DNA from 2 places in the Bradyrhizobium sp. 153 genome. Region 2 is predicted to be linked to the other one. Evidence: riboswitches for the same ligand, from Rfam matches in the RefSeq annotation. Region 2 holds a riboswitch; the other holds the start of a gene.
What was found. A riboswitch is a leader RNA that binds a small molecule or an ion and turns the genes downstream of it on or off. The one in region 2 is predicted to bind cobalamin.
Positions count from the first base shown of each region.

Region 1: linked by a shared signal. The riboswitch ahead of metE (5-methyltetrahydropteroyltriglutamate--homocysteine S-methyltransferase) and the one ahead of IVA91_RS02860 (energy-coupling factor ABC transporter permease) in region 2 are both predicted to bind cobalamin.

Region 1 covers NZ_JADPKH010000073.1:96,265-103,383, reverse strand. The annotation lists gene IVA91_RS16570 (EAL domain-containing response regulator) at 648-1,862, shown strand; gene IVA91_RS16565 (4Fe-4S binding protein) at 2,362-2,565, shown strand; gene IVA91_RS16560 (aminotransferase class V-fold PLP-dependent enzyme) at 2,946-3,341, shown strand; cobalamin riboswitch at 3,518-3,718, shown strand; gene metE (5-methyltetrahydropteroyltriglutamate--homocysteine S-methyltransferase) at 3,818-6,133, shown strand.
Region 2 covers NZ_JADPKH010000015.1:82,015-89,133, reverse strand. The annotation lists gene cbiE (precorrin-6y C5,15-methyltransferase (decarboxylating) subunit CbiE) at 1-676, shown strand, start outside; gene IVA91_RS02880 (cobalamin biosynthesis protein) at 673-1,041, shown strand; gene cobM (precorrin-4 C(11)-methyltransferase) at 1,038-1,820, shown strand; gene IVA91_RS02870 (cobyrinate a,c-diamide synthase) at 1,820-3,130, shown strand; gene cobA (uroporphyrinogen-III C-methyltransferase) at 3,127-3,858, shown strand; cobalamin riboswitch at 3,904-4,124, shown strand; gene IVA91_RS02860 (energy-coupling factor ABC transporter permease) at 4,161-4,838, shown strand; gene cobF (precorrin-6A synthase (deacetylating)) at 4,884-5,633, shown strand; gene cobT (nicotinate-nucleotide--dimethylbenzimidazole phosphoribosyltransferase) at 5,644-6,696, shown strand; gene IVA91_RS02845 (histidine phosphatase family protein) at 6,703-7,119, opposite strand, start outside.

The DNA of each region.
Region 1 (7,119 bases), on a different contig from region 2:
CCGTGGGGCAGGCCTTGCGCTTCAGCGACAACACGAACACCCGTCAGTTAGTCCCTCCAGTCCCTCTTGAGGATATCCATGCTTCAGAAGGATACAGAAAACGCAACTGAGAGCAACTATCAAGCTCGATAGGGAATAGGACGTCCGCACTCGCTATCAGCAACAGAGGTGAGGTAAGTGCAAGCTGTTGCCGTTCTCAGAATCGACTGCGGCTTGACCTGCTGCGAACTCATGATGGACTTCCTTCGATTGGAAAGGAAGTCCACGAGACGGCACATTCGCGCGTGGGCAGGCGGGCCATGAAGATCAAACATTTCGTAAGAGTGATTTCCGATCATCACTCACGCGCGACTCGATTCAGTAGATCTTGCGGCATGGTAATTGCCGTGCCATAGGGCGCATCAGCTCGGCGCGTCCGAAGGTGAGATTCCCCACACTCGTGTGCGTCACTCGTACAAAGTTGCGCGAGGCGGGAGAGGTATCATACGCGTGCGCCCGACAAAATCGTCTGAACAACATCGCGAAAGATTTTGCACGCTAATGCACTATCTTAAGCTTACCTCGAAGAATCGAAAGATAATGGCAAGCACAGCTTGTTTACCTTCCCTCCTCGTTTAAGGGACCGTCACGGAACGGGAGTGGTTGCAATGGAGCATGGGCAGGCCGAACTAGTCGGAGGAAAACCTGTAATCTTCGGACAGCGTAAGGTGCGGCCGCGAGCGTGCGTGGCCGTCGGCAAGCGGCATCTGCGCGCCTTTCTTCGGGATGTGCTGGAGGATATGGGGTTTGTTATCAGCGAATGCGGGACTGCTGACGAGCTGTCGCACGTACTCGGCACGGACTTCCCTGATCTGATCCTGCTCGGCATTGGCTCGGATCGCATCGAGCCTGGACGATTGCTCGAGATACTCGTACGCGAAGGATTTGCAGGCGGAGTGCTGGCGTTCGGCGCCCGCGAGTCGATCATCATGACGGCAGTGCAGCAGGTCGGGGGCGAATATGGACTTGATATGCTGCCGCCGCTGAGGACGCCGTTTGCAGCCGAGACGCTGCGCGATCGGGTCGCCATGCTCTTGCCCAGAGAGCCGGCGCCCCGTCCCGCGGTCCATGTCGGGGAAGCCTTACACGCTGGCTGGCTTGAGCTCTGGTATGAGCCGAAGTTTGACGCGTGTACCCTCAGCCGCCGCGGCGCCGAGGCGCTTGTGCGAATGCGGCACCCGACCTGGGGCGTTGTTCCACCGGCCTATTTCATCGCGGAGGCTCACGATCCGCATTTTAGGGAGTTGTCGCAGTTCGTGATCGACCGCGCGATCAAGGATTGGCAGTATCTTCTGGAGCAGCAAACTTCGATCGATCTCTCCATCAATCTCCCGGCAGCATTCCTGATTGACCCGCAAGCGGTACGCGATCTCTGTCAGCGCATGCCGTCGCACCCCGCTTTCGGCGGCTTGACGATTGAAATCGATAGCGAGGAAGCGATCCAGAACCTAGATCTCCTGATTGAGGTCGCGCGTGAGGTTCGCTTTCACAACATTGGCCTTGCAATCGACAATGTCGGCGCCAATTGGCCGCAGCTGATGGGGATGGAAAAATTCCCGTTCATGAAATTAAAAGTGGACCGGCGGTACGTCGCCGGTTGCGGAAATGGACCCCTGAAGCGAACGGTGTGCCGCCATATCGTCGATCTAGCCAAAGAGTACAGCGTGCGCACCGTCGCCGCAGGTGTGGAGAGCCACGCCGACCTGATCGCTGTGACCGAACTCGGCTTCGACCTTGCGCAGGGCCATCTGTTCGGAAAGGCCATGCCGCTGAAGCAATTTGCACAGTCATCTTTCAGCCCTGTTCCACTTCGTCCAAAATAGTTGCATGAGGAGTGGCTGAGCAGAGCCAGGCAAAGCGTACCAGCGCTCGCCCGCGCCGCCATGCCTACTCGGCACCAGGCATGCGGCTGACTGCAATTAAAGCGGAGTTAACGTTGCAGCCGTGAGCGAGGCTTGCACAAAACCTCCAGTCAGGGTGTGTGACCGGAGGTTTGCCGAGATCCGGCGTAGACGTGCGTCGGCTCGCGGCTTTTAGTCGCGCCGCCGGTTTCGGAATCGTCGAGCGTCGCTTGGCCCCGCGCTGCCATGCCAGACAAACGACGGAAGCTCCCAGCGGTCGAGTCGCGACTGGCTCTCGGAGTAGGGCCTGAGGGCTCGCATAGCTTGAAATTGAGTGGCCCGTTGCTGTCGCAGATGTAGCATGGTCTCAGACCCGGGACAGCACCTTGGGGCAAATTGCCCATCATTTAGCGCGTCTGTCCTTGGCACGGCATTTGAAAGGGATCGCCAATGGCATCGCTCGCCTAAGGAGTCGGAAGGCATGGCTTACAAGATCGTCGCTTCGCAATGCACCGTTTGTGGGGCATGTGAGTTCGAGTGTCCCAACGCGGCGATCAGCCTCAAGCGCGACATTTACGTTATCGATGTCAAAAAGTGCACGGAGTGCGAGGGCCATTCCGACACGCCGCAATGTGCGGTGGTCTGTCCGGTGCCTGACACCTGTGTCCCGTCTAAGACAGCATAAGCAGCCCGCGTCCAGAAGGCTTCACCGCTCGATTTCGCGAACGAAGTAGTAGATGTCGCGCTTGTGGCGGCCGCCGACCGCGTGGGGCGGATCGAGGTCGATCAACATCGTTATGACCTTAAGGCGCCGATCGACTCCGAGAAGCCCTCGAAGGGCTCTGCAGGATATCTAAAGCTACGTCACTTCGAAGCCGAAGAGACGGTCTCGATGCGACGAGATCGGTCCGGAGATCCTGAAGACGTGCGAGAAGCTCGGCATCCGCTTGGCCGTGGTCACCATGCACGCGTGCATGAGCCTAGGGTCATAGCAGGATCCCCGCCGCCCCCGCTCTCGCCGCTTACTCCAGTTTCGCAAGTCAGCGTGCATCCTGAGGTCCGGAACTGTTCCTGCGATGTTGCGCAGGCCAACGTCCAGGCTGCACTACTCGCCAGCGGCGACGGAAACAACGAAGGCGCGCCAAAGTCGCTCAGCACGTAAGTGCTTGGCGCACCGAGGAGATCATCTTGACCAACGCCACGGAGGCGATCGAGCTCGCGGCTCGTCGCGGGGTCCGCCGAACACAGGCAGTCCGACCTGATCATCCGTGCGATCATGGAGCAATCCCGGCCTTGGCAATTCCTAAGGAGCCTCATGGCGCTGTGTTCAAGCGGATGTCGGCCGAGCATGATCGCAACTTCCTCACGGGCGAGTTCGAGAAGCTGCTGACGGAAAAGACCAGGCTTGTCGCGATCACGCAGATGTCGAAGCGCCCAGCGCGTTCGTTCTGCTCGCGTTAGCTCACGACAACGCCAAGAGGGTGTTGAGCGAACGCATTCATAAGCGGAGGCTTCACAGATCCACGCGTTTTTACCAGGCCGGGAGTAAGACCGTTGTGCCCTACCTGGTACAGCTGGCAATCGCTTGGGCAATATCGCGGCAACACTTAGTAGGTTGACGGATCGATCCTCGTGCGTCTAATGCCAGCCGTCGTGGTCTTCGGATTTCGTTTGATCCGGAGCTAAGAGGGAAGCCGGTGCAATGCCGGCGCTGCCCCCGCAACTGTAAGCGGCGAGCCGCTGTCCAACGAAGTCACTGAAGCCATGCGGCTTCGGGAAGGCCGGACAGCAGCGACGACCCGCGAGCCAGGAGACCTGCCTCGACAATATATCGTCCACGGGCGGGGTGTCCCGGTGTGCGCCAAGCAGCTGTCGCTCACGCGATATTCGCTGCATGCGTCCGCCATGGCCTTTGCCCCAATTATGGGGTCTGATCTATGTCTATTCTTGCGCTTCCCGTTGCCACATTGGGGACGTCACGCATCGGCCCACGACGCGAACTCAAGTTCGCGCTCGAGAGCTACTGGGCGGGAAACTCCAGCGAAGCCGAGCTCCTCGAGGCGGGGAGTGGACTTCGTGCCGCTAATTGGGCACGGCAGAAATCCTGCGGTGTGACGGTCATTCCTTCGAATGACTTCTCGCTCTACGACCAGGTGCTCGATACCAGCGTAATGGTCGGAGCCATTCCCGACGTCTACGGCTGGACCGAAGGTCCTGTGTCGCTCAAGACCTACTTCGCCATGGCACGTGGCGCTCAGGACGGTGATCACACTCAGCATGGGCCAGGCGTAGCCGCACAGGAAATGACGAAGTGGTTCGATACCAACTACCACTACATGGTGCCGGAATTTCACCAGGATCAGATCTTTAAGTATTCCTCTCGAAAGCCGATCGAGGAATATGAGGAGGCAAAAAGCCTCGGCTACCAAACGCGCCCCGTCCTAGTTGGCCCAGTCACTTTCCTGAAGCTCGGCAAAAGCGCAAATCCCGCATTCAATCCGCTGTCGCTGCTTGATAGGCTCCTCCCAGTCTATGTCGATGTGCTCCGCGAACTAGCCTCGTGCGGTGCTGAATGGGTTCAGCTCGACGAGCCATGCCTGGTGATGGACATCGACGAAGCGTCGCGGGCGGCTGTCCGCCGGGCCTATGCTCATTTCGCAAAGGTTGTGCCGGCCCTTAAAATCATGCTGGCCACTTATTTCGGCGCTATCGGCGACAATCTTGAAACAGCCCTTGCCTTGCCCGTTGCCGGGCTTCATGTCGATCTGATTCGGGCACCCGACCAGTTGGACGCAATTGTCGCCACAGCCCGCAGAGATCTCGTGGTCTCGCTAGGCGTGGTTGATGGTCGCAACGTCTGGCGCTCCAATCTTGCGGCGCTGCTCGACCAACTTGCCCCTTTGGTCAAAAAGCTGTGCAGGGACCGTGTTCAGATTGCTCCTTCCTGCTCGCTGCTTCATGTTCCGATCGACATTGAGCTAGAGACCGATCTCGATCCCAATCTGAAGACGTGGCTGGCGTTCTCAGTTCAGAAGTTCAAGGAACTTTCGATATTGGGCAAAGCGCTGGCCGGCCATGCTGCCGAGGTGGCCGATGAACTTGCGCTTTCCGAGGACGCAGCCGTGACCCGCGAAACATCGCCCGAGATCCACAATGCGAATGTCGCCGGACGAATGGCCGCGATCGACGATAGCATGCGTCGCCGTCGCAGTGCGTTCACCCAGCGTGCCGACGTCCAGCGGGTCGCGTTCGCATTGCCGATGTTTCCAACGACAACCATCGGGTCCTTCCCGCAAACGGTCGACGTCCGGAATGCGCGTGCGGCTCATGCGCGGGGAGCGCTGAATGACGCGCAGTACGAGCAGCTTCTGAAAGCGGAGACAGCCCGTACCGTGCAGTGGCAGGAAGATATCGGCCTGGACGTGCTCGTACACGGTGAGTTCGAGCGCAATGACATGGTTCAATACTTTGCCGAGCAGCTGTTGGGATTCGCTTTCACCAAGCACGGCTGGGTTCAGTCTTATGGGTCGCGGTACGTTCGTCCGCCTATCCTGTTCGGAGATGTCTCCCGGCCGAAGCCGATGACCGTTGAATGGTGGCGCTTCGCGCAGTCTCTGACCAAGAAACCCGTCAAGGCTATGCTGACCGGACCGGTGACGATCCTGAACTGGTCGTTTGTCCGCGACGACATCTCGCGGAGCGAGACATGCCGTCAGATCGCTCTTGCGATCCGAGATGAGGTGATCGATCTTGAGGCGGCTGGAGCGACCATGATCCAGATCGACGAGGCTGCGTTGCGGGAGGGATTGCCGCTACGCAAATCGCAGTGGAGGAACTATCTCGATTGGGCAGTGGACAGCTTCCGCGTTTGCTCGTCCGCTGTCGCCGACGGAACTCAGATCCATACCCACATGTGCTATTCCGAGTTCAACGAAATCATCGATGCGATCGCAGCAATGGATGCTGACGTCATTTCAATCGAGACGTCCCGTTCTAAGATGGAATTGCTCGAGGCCTTCAAGAGCTACAAATATCCCAATGAGATCGGGCCCGGCGTCTATGACATTCATTCACCGCGCATTCCCGCAGCGGCGGAAATCAAGCAGCTGATTGTGTTGGCGCGGCAGCGAGTTTCCGATCGGCAGCTCTGGATCAATCCCGACTGCGGACTGAAAACTCGAAGCTGGGAGGAGGTGCGTCCCGCGCTCGTCAATATGGTGGCCGCCGCACGCGAGTTGCGGGCTGAGCCATGATGGTGCGGAGCGTTTCGCCAACGCGTTTGTGAATAAGATGCACGCGCTTTGGGGGCTTACGATGTCCTTGCGAGCTCCCAAAGTTCCCAGTGCCTGGGAATGCCGGCCGGCGCCGGCGGAGGCCGTCGCATACAGCCGGCGACAAGCTCGGTTCTCGATCCGACGGCGGACAGCATGCCGGCGATGCCCGATCAGGTCACATATTCCGAACATTATCGCCCGACGCGAAGCACAGCGCTATTTTTCATTTATCCATCGCGTGTGCGTCCCATCACAACAATCTATTTTACGGTCCTTACGGAACGTCATACGAAATTCACGCCCTGGCACGCCCTTCGGGAGAGGTAATCGAGCGTTGTTGGTTTTGGGGACGTGCCAAATGCTGCTGCGCGACGGCAAACTGCCGCTTGTGTTTCAGGGCACGGCAGCCAAACCGGTTGCGCGCAGGATCCCAGCTCGATCAAGGCACTGCCGTCCCAACCGGACAGCGGGCGAGTGGTGGAAAGTCGTGAAGTTTCCGACAGGGGCGGAAGGCAAACGGCTCCAGATTTCACGCGGAGTGATATCCGTTCCTCCTTGTTTGACGGCGAATGCCCTCGCCGAAAATCGATCGCCGGTAAGTCCTCCCTACCGGCGAAAGCTGGTGCGATGCGCAAAGCAGCGTCCTTCCTGCGTGACTTTCGCCCGGCCTCCGGAGGAGGCCGGTTTTTTTGGTGCGCCAGGCATGGCGCGGACCGCCGTGACTGGCGCGTTCGGCCGGAGTGCTGTCCGTTCGATGACTTGGAGGTCAGAGTCCTTCCTGGGCATCATCAACTTCTTGATGTGCAGCAATTCAAAGAAGTTATGCTCTTTCAGAGTGTTGCGCTGGCTCCGACTGTGTAACAATGGGGTGTAACATTGCTGTTCAGGGTTGTTCGGCCGATGCGCCGGACGGGTCTCGCTTTCCTGCGGGCATTCAGCTGGCTATTCCGCTCGGTGATGATTTC
Region 2 (7,119 bases):
GACTCTCGCCGCGCTTGGCGGGCCGAATGAAAGCGTCAGAGAGTATCGCGCTGAGAGCTTTACGCGCGCTTCGTCCGGAAATCTCACTGCGGTTGCGCTGGAGACGAAGGGAGGGCAGGGGCTGTCTCGCGGTTCGGGCCTGCCGGACGATCTCTTCGCTCACGACGGCCAGATCACCAAGCGGCCGATGCGCGCCTTTGCGCTCTCGGCGCTGGCGCCGTGTCCCGGCAGGACGCTGTGGGACATCGGCGCCGGTTCGGGCTCGATCTCGATCGAGTGGGCGCTGTGCGGCGGAACGGCGGTGGCCATTGAGGCGCGTGATGATCGGGCTGCCAACATCCGCAGCAACGCGGCCGCGTTCGGACTGGAGCATCGGATCAAGGTCATCGCGGGCGAAGCACCCGATGCTGTGACAGCGCTGGACGCGCCGGACGCTGTCTTCGTCGGCGGCGGCCTCGATGGCGCGATGTTTGACGCCATCTGGTCGCGGCTGGCGCCTGGGGCGCGGCTCGTCGCGCATGCGGTGACGCTGGAGACAGAGGCGCTGCTCGGCGAGCTGCATCAGCGCCACGGCGGCGAGCTGATGCGCGTCGAGATCGCGCATGCAAGTCCACTCGGTCGCTACCGCTCCTGGGAAGCGGCGCGGCCGGTGGTGCAATGGAGTGTGGTCCGATGAAAGTTGCCGGGCTCGGATTCAAGAACGACGTGACGCTGGCTTCACTGCGCGAGGCGCTGCTGGCGGCCGGCGGTCCCGAAGGCCTTGCGGCAGTGGCGACCGTCAGCGACAAGGCCGAGGCCGAAGCGCTGAAGCAGCTCGCGCGTGAATGCGGCGTGCCGATCAAGGCGGTTCCGGTGCACATGCTCGCGGGCATCGACACGCCGACGCAATCGGAGTTCATCGCGGAAAAGTTCGGCACGGGATCGGTTGCCGAAGCCGCGGCGCTCGCAGTGGCCGGCCCTCGCGCGCGGCTGATTGCGACACGCGTTGTCTCGCAGGATCGCACCGCGACCGCCGCGATTGCGGAAGGAGACGGCTTATGACCGTGCATTTCATCGGGGCCGGCCCGGGCGCGCCCGATTTGCTGACGTTGCGCGGCCGCGACCTGATCGCCGCCTCTCCGCTGTGTCTCTATGCCGGCTCGCTTGTGCCGGAGGGTGTGCTGGCGCATTGCCCGCCGGGCGCGCGGATCGTCAACACCGCGCCGCTGTCGCTCGACGAGATCATCGCCGAGATCGCCGCCGCGCATGCGGGCGGCAAAGACGTCGCCCGTCTGCATTCCGGCGATCTCTCGATCTGGTCGGCGATGGGCGAGCAGCTCCGCCGCCTGCGCGCGCTCGGCATCCCCTATTCGGTCACGCCGGGCGTGCCGTCCTTCTCGGCTGCTGCCGCTGCGCTGGAGGCCGAGCTGACGCTACCGGGCCTTGCCCAGACCGTGGTGCTGACGCGCACGCCGGGCCGGGCCAGCGCCATGCCCGAGGGCGAGAAGCTTGCCGCATTCGCCGCGACCGGCGCGGTGCTCGCGATCCACCTGTCGATCCACCTGCTCGACAAGCTCATCGCCGAGCTGACGCCGCATTACGGCGCAGACTGCCCGGTCGCGATCGTCTGGCGCGCGAGCTGGCCGGACCAGCGCATCGTGCGCGCCACACTGGCAACGCTCGATGCGGCTGTAGGCAGCGAGATGGAGCGCACCGGGCTGGTCCTGGTCGGCAGGACGCTGAATGCCACGGATTTTGACGAGAGCCGCCTCTATGCCGCCGACTATGATCGCCGCTATCGGCCGGTTGGCGCCGAGCCCCGCTTCCCGGAGGCGCCCTGATGGCGGCAGGTCTCGTCATCTCCGCACCGGCCTCAGGCGTCGGCAAGACCACGCTGACGCTGGCGCTCGCCCGCGCTTGGCGCAATCGCGGCTTGAACGTGCAGTGCTTCAAGAGCGGGCCCGACTATATCGATCCCGCCTTTCACGCTGCGGCGACGGGACGGGCCTCCGTCAATATCGATAGCTGGGCAATGGATCGCGGGGCGATCGCGCATCTCGTCAGCCGCGGCGCGGATGCCGACGTCGTGCTCGCGGAGGGCTCGATGGGCCTGTTCGACGGCGTCGCCGCGCGCGGCGTCTCCGGCACCGGCGCCACCGCAGACATCGCCGAGATGCTGGGCTGGCCCGTGCTGCTGGTGATCGATCCCTCTGGCCAAGCGCAGACCGCGGCAGCGATTGCCGCGGGCCTTCGCGACTACCGCCCTGGCGTGCGCCTTGCCGGCGTCGTGCTCAATCGTGTCGCCAGCCCACGCCACGAAGATCTCGTGCGTCGCGCGCTGAGAGACGCCGGCATCGCCGTGTTCGGCGTATTGCCACGCCATGCCGAGATTAGCCTGCCAAAGCGGCATCTCGGCCTGGTGCAGGCCGAGGAGCAGACCGGGATCGGCAAGCTGATCGACGAGGCCGCGCGCTTCGTTGCCGAGCATGTCGATCTCGATGCGGTGCTGCGGGCGGCCGCCAATTGGTCGCCGCAGGCAGCGAGCAATGATTTGAACGTCACGCCGCCCGGGCAGCGCATTGCGCTCGCCCGCGATGCGGCGTTCTCCTTCGTCTATCCGCACATGCTGGAGGCCTGGCGCGCGGCCGGCGCCGAGATCGTGCCGTTCTCGCCGCTGGCCGACGAATCGCCCGACGCGAGCGCCGATGTCTGCTGGCTGCCCGGCGGCTATCCCGAGCTTCATGCCGGCAAGATCGCGGCCAACGCACGCTTTCGCAGCGGCGTGCGGTCCTTCGCCGAGACACGGCCGGTCCACGGCGAATGCGGAGGCTATATGGTGCTAGGAACTGCTTTGACCGATGCCGATGGCGTGCGCCATGAGATGGCGGGGCTGCTCGGCCTGGAGACCAGCTTTGCCAAGCGCCGCATGCATCTGGGCTATCGTCTCGCCGAACTGGACACGCCGATGCCGGGGCACCGGGCAGGCGCACGCCTGCGCGGCCACGAGTTCCATTATTCGACGATCATCGCCCAGCCCGACACGCCGCTGGCCGTGGTCCACGATGCAACCGGCGCGGTCATTGCCGAGACCGGCTCGCGGCGGGGCCAAGCCACCGGCACGTTCTTCCATCTGATTGCGGAGGACCGGTGAGCGGTTTTGTCAGTTTCGTCTCCGCCGGCCCCGGCGACCCAGAACTCCTCACGGTGAAGGGGACTGCACGGCTGCGCGAGGCCGACGTCGTGCTCTATGATGATCTTGCCTCCGGCGCGATCCTCGATCTCGCCCGTCCCGGCGCCAATCTCGTCGCGGTGGGCAAACGGGCAGGGCGGCCCTCCACCAAGCAGCACCACGTCAACCGCCTTTTGGTTGACTACGCCGCAACTGGCGCGCGCGTGGTGCGGCTGAAGTCTGGCGACGCCGGCATTTTCGGCCGGCTCGAGGAGGAGCTCGAGACGCTGCGCGAGGCCGGCATCGGCTACGAGATCATTCCCGGCGTCACATCCGCCTGCGTCGCCGCCGCGCAAGCCGGCATCCCCCTGACCCGGCGCCACACCTCGCGGCGGGTGCAGTTCGTGACCGGGGCTGACGTCACCGGCGAACTGCCGCAAAACCTGAATTGGGTGGCGCTGGCAGATCCGGAGGCAACCACCGTGGTTTATATGGGCCGGCGCACCTTTCCGGCCCTTGCCGCAAAATTGATCGAGCATGGCCTGGCCGCAAATACGCCGGCGCTGTTTGCGGAATCTCTTGGCCGTTCCGACGAGCGGCTGGTCCGCACCACCATTGTCGAGCTTGCCGAGCAGCTTGCGCGCGGCGGCGCCGCTTCCACCGCCGCCGTCATCCTGTTCGGGGCGCTGGCAGGAGACGATCTGTCATGATGGCCGCGGCCGCCGTTCGCCCCTTGACGCCCGGCTCGCGAAAGGGGCACACAGGAGAGGCATGGTGCTCGACGCGGCGCAAAGCGCCGGAGCATAATCGGGAATGGGGGCGGGCGGACCCAGTTGCGGCGCCCAAATCCCCAGCCGCCCCCGCGACTGTAAGCGGTGAGGGGCTCCGATCAGCCACTGGGCCGCAAGGCTCGGGAAGGCCGGAGAACCCCAGTGAACCGCGAGCCAGGAGACCGGCCCTGCACGTTTTGAGGCCAAGGCCGTCGGGTGTGACGGCAGGAAGGATCTGAGCCATGCATATCGAACCCGGAATCGTGACGGGCGCCAAGCTCGTGTTGAGTTACGCAACCGGCATCGCCGCAGGCGGCGTTGCCTTGAAGCTCGCGGTCGACACCGTGCGCGAGCAGGGCATCGGCTCGTTCGCGACGCGCACGCTCGCCACCACCGGCCTCGTCTTCAGCTTCTTCCAGGTGCTGCCGCACTTCCCCGTCGGCGTCTCCGAGGTGCACTTCATCCTCGGCTCGACGCTGTTCCTGCTGTTCGGTGCTGCGCCCGCCGCCTTCGGCCTTGCGTTCGGCCTGCTGCTCCAGGGCGTCTTCTTCGTGCCGACCGACCTGCCGCAATACGGCATGAACATCACCACGCTCCTGGTGCCGCTGTTCGCGATTCAGGCGTTGGCCACGCGGATCATTCCGCGCAACACGGCTTACGTCGATCTGCAATACCGTCAGGCGCTGGCGCTCTCGACCGCCTATCAGTCCGGCATCGTCGCCTGGGTGGCGTTCTGGGCGCTCTATGGCTCCGGCTTCGGCGCGACCAACCTCGCCAACATCGCGGCGTTTGCGGCATCCTATGCGCTGGTCATCGTGATCGAACCGCTCGCCGATCTCGCGGTGCTGGCGCTGGCGAAGTCGCTGCGCGGTGTCACTGCGCCCGGCCTCGTCACGCCGCGCCTGCATAACGGCGCTTGAGAGACAAGCGAAGGGCGGCCGGTGCGGCCGCCCTTCGCGCTCGCGATGCTCACGCTTTCCCTGATAGGCATCGGTTGCGGCGATCCCGGGCAGCTCACGCGCGCCGCGGCCCGTGCCATCAACGCTGCCGACATCGTCCTGATCCCGCGCAAGGGGCCGGCGAAATCCGATCTGGCGGATCTCAGGCGGACGATCTGCGCGGACGTGCTCACCAGCGCGAGCACGCGCATCGCCGAGTTCGACTTGCCAGTGCGGGACACGACTGAGGCGGACTACCAAAAGGGCGTGGACGATTGGCACGATGCGGTGGCGGCAACCTGGTCGCAAACCATCGCAAATCATCTCGACGGCGAGGGCAAGGTCGCGCTGCTGATCTGGGGCGATCCTTCGCTGTACGATTCCTCGCTCCGCATTGCGCGGCGGCTCGATCCGTTACCGACGATCGAGGTCGTGCCCGGCATTACTTCGATCCAGGCGCTGTGCGCCGCGCATGCGCTGCCGCTCAACGACATCGGTGAGCCATTCCTGGTCACGACGGGGCGGCGCTTGCGCGAAGGCGGCTGGCCACAAGGAGTCGATACCATCGCGGTGATGCTCGACGGCGGCACGGCGTTCGAGTCGCTCGCTCCGGAAAGTCTGCAGATCTGGTGGGGTGCCTATCTCGGCATGCCCAACCAGATCGTCATGTCCGGCGCGTTGGCCGAAGTCGGCCCGCGCATCGTCGCACTTCGGCAGGAAGCGCGCGAGCGGCATGGCTGGATCATGGACAGCTACATTCTCAAGCGCACGCGTTAAGCGAGGCTGCATGCTCCCCGAATGGGTCTACCAAGAGTGTCCCGAAATCTCCGCGATGCACCGCGAGGCAGCGATCGCGCGGCAGACGCAGTTGACAAAACCGACCGGCGCGCTCGGCCGGCTTGAGCAACTGGCGATCGAGCTTGCGGGCCTGCAAGCGACGGAATCTCCTCGCGCCGCGCGCGTGCCGATCATCGTCTTCGCCGGCGATCACGGCATCGTTGCGCAGGGTGTGTCGGCCTATCCTCAAGCTGTGACCATCGCAATGATGGCGAATTTTGCGTCCGGTGGCGCCGCGATCTCAGTGCTGGCGCGTGAGCTTGGCTCCAGCCTGGAGGTGGTCGACGCCGGCACGCTGGCGCAGGAACAGATGGCGGGCGTCGTCACCGACAAGCCGCGGAGCGGCACGCGCGATTTCAGCGAGGAAGCTGCACTTGAGCCGGCGGAACTGGCATTCGCCTTCGCGGCCGGCCAGCGCGCGGTTGCGCGCGCGGAAGTCGGCCGGCCTGATCTGGTGATCTTCGGCGAGATGGGCATTGGCAACACCACGGTCTCGGCGGCCATTGCGGCGAGTCTGCTCGGCATCAGCGCCGAGGAAATCGCGGGCAGCGGCACCGGAATCGACGCGGCCGGCCGCGCGCACAAGGCGCGGGTGATCGATGCCGCGATTGCGCGCCACGGTATTGCGGGGGCTTCGCCCGAACACATCTTGTGTGCCGTCGGCGGTCTCGAGATCGCGGCGATCTGCGGCGCTATCATCGCGGCGGCGCAACGCCGCCTTCCCGTATTGATCGACGGATTCATCGTGTCGGTCGCGGCGCTGGTGGCGGTGCAGATCAACCCATCGTGCCGGCCGTTCCTGCTGCCGTCGCATCAATCGGCGGAGCAGGGGCATCGGCTGGTGCTGCGTGCGCTGAACGTGCAGCCGCTGATCAGCCTCGATCTCCGGCTCGGTGAGGGCTCCGGCGCTGCGATCGCGTTGCCGCTGGTGCGGTCGGCTTGCGCGCTCCACAACGGGATGGCGACTTTTGCGCAAGCCAATGTGCCGGATCGCCCGGCCTGATCGGGCTCAGGCCATCCGCTGATTGACGGAGACGACGCGCCACCCAGTGGCGAGCCGGTCGATCCGGGTGAGCGACAGCGGATCGATCACGAAGCGCAAGGCGGCGTGCGGCGTCAGATCCAGCGCGATGCACAGCGCGGCGCGGATCGTGCCGGAATGCACGACGAGCGTTGCGGAGCCCGCGCCGATCCGCGAGAGCCCAAGCCGGACGCGCGCGACCTGATCCGCAAAGCTCTCGCCGCCCGGCGGACGTCCGCGCGCCGGATCGCTCCAGAATTGCGCATAGGCCTCGTCCCCGGCCGCGCCGATCTCGTCATGCCGACGGCCGGTCCATGCGCCGAAATCCTGTTCCCCGAATTCGGGGATCAGCTCGGGCGCGAGTCCCAGCGCATGCGCGGTCTCGATCGTGCGCCGCGCTGGGCT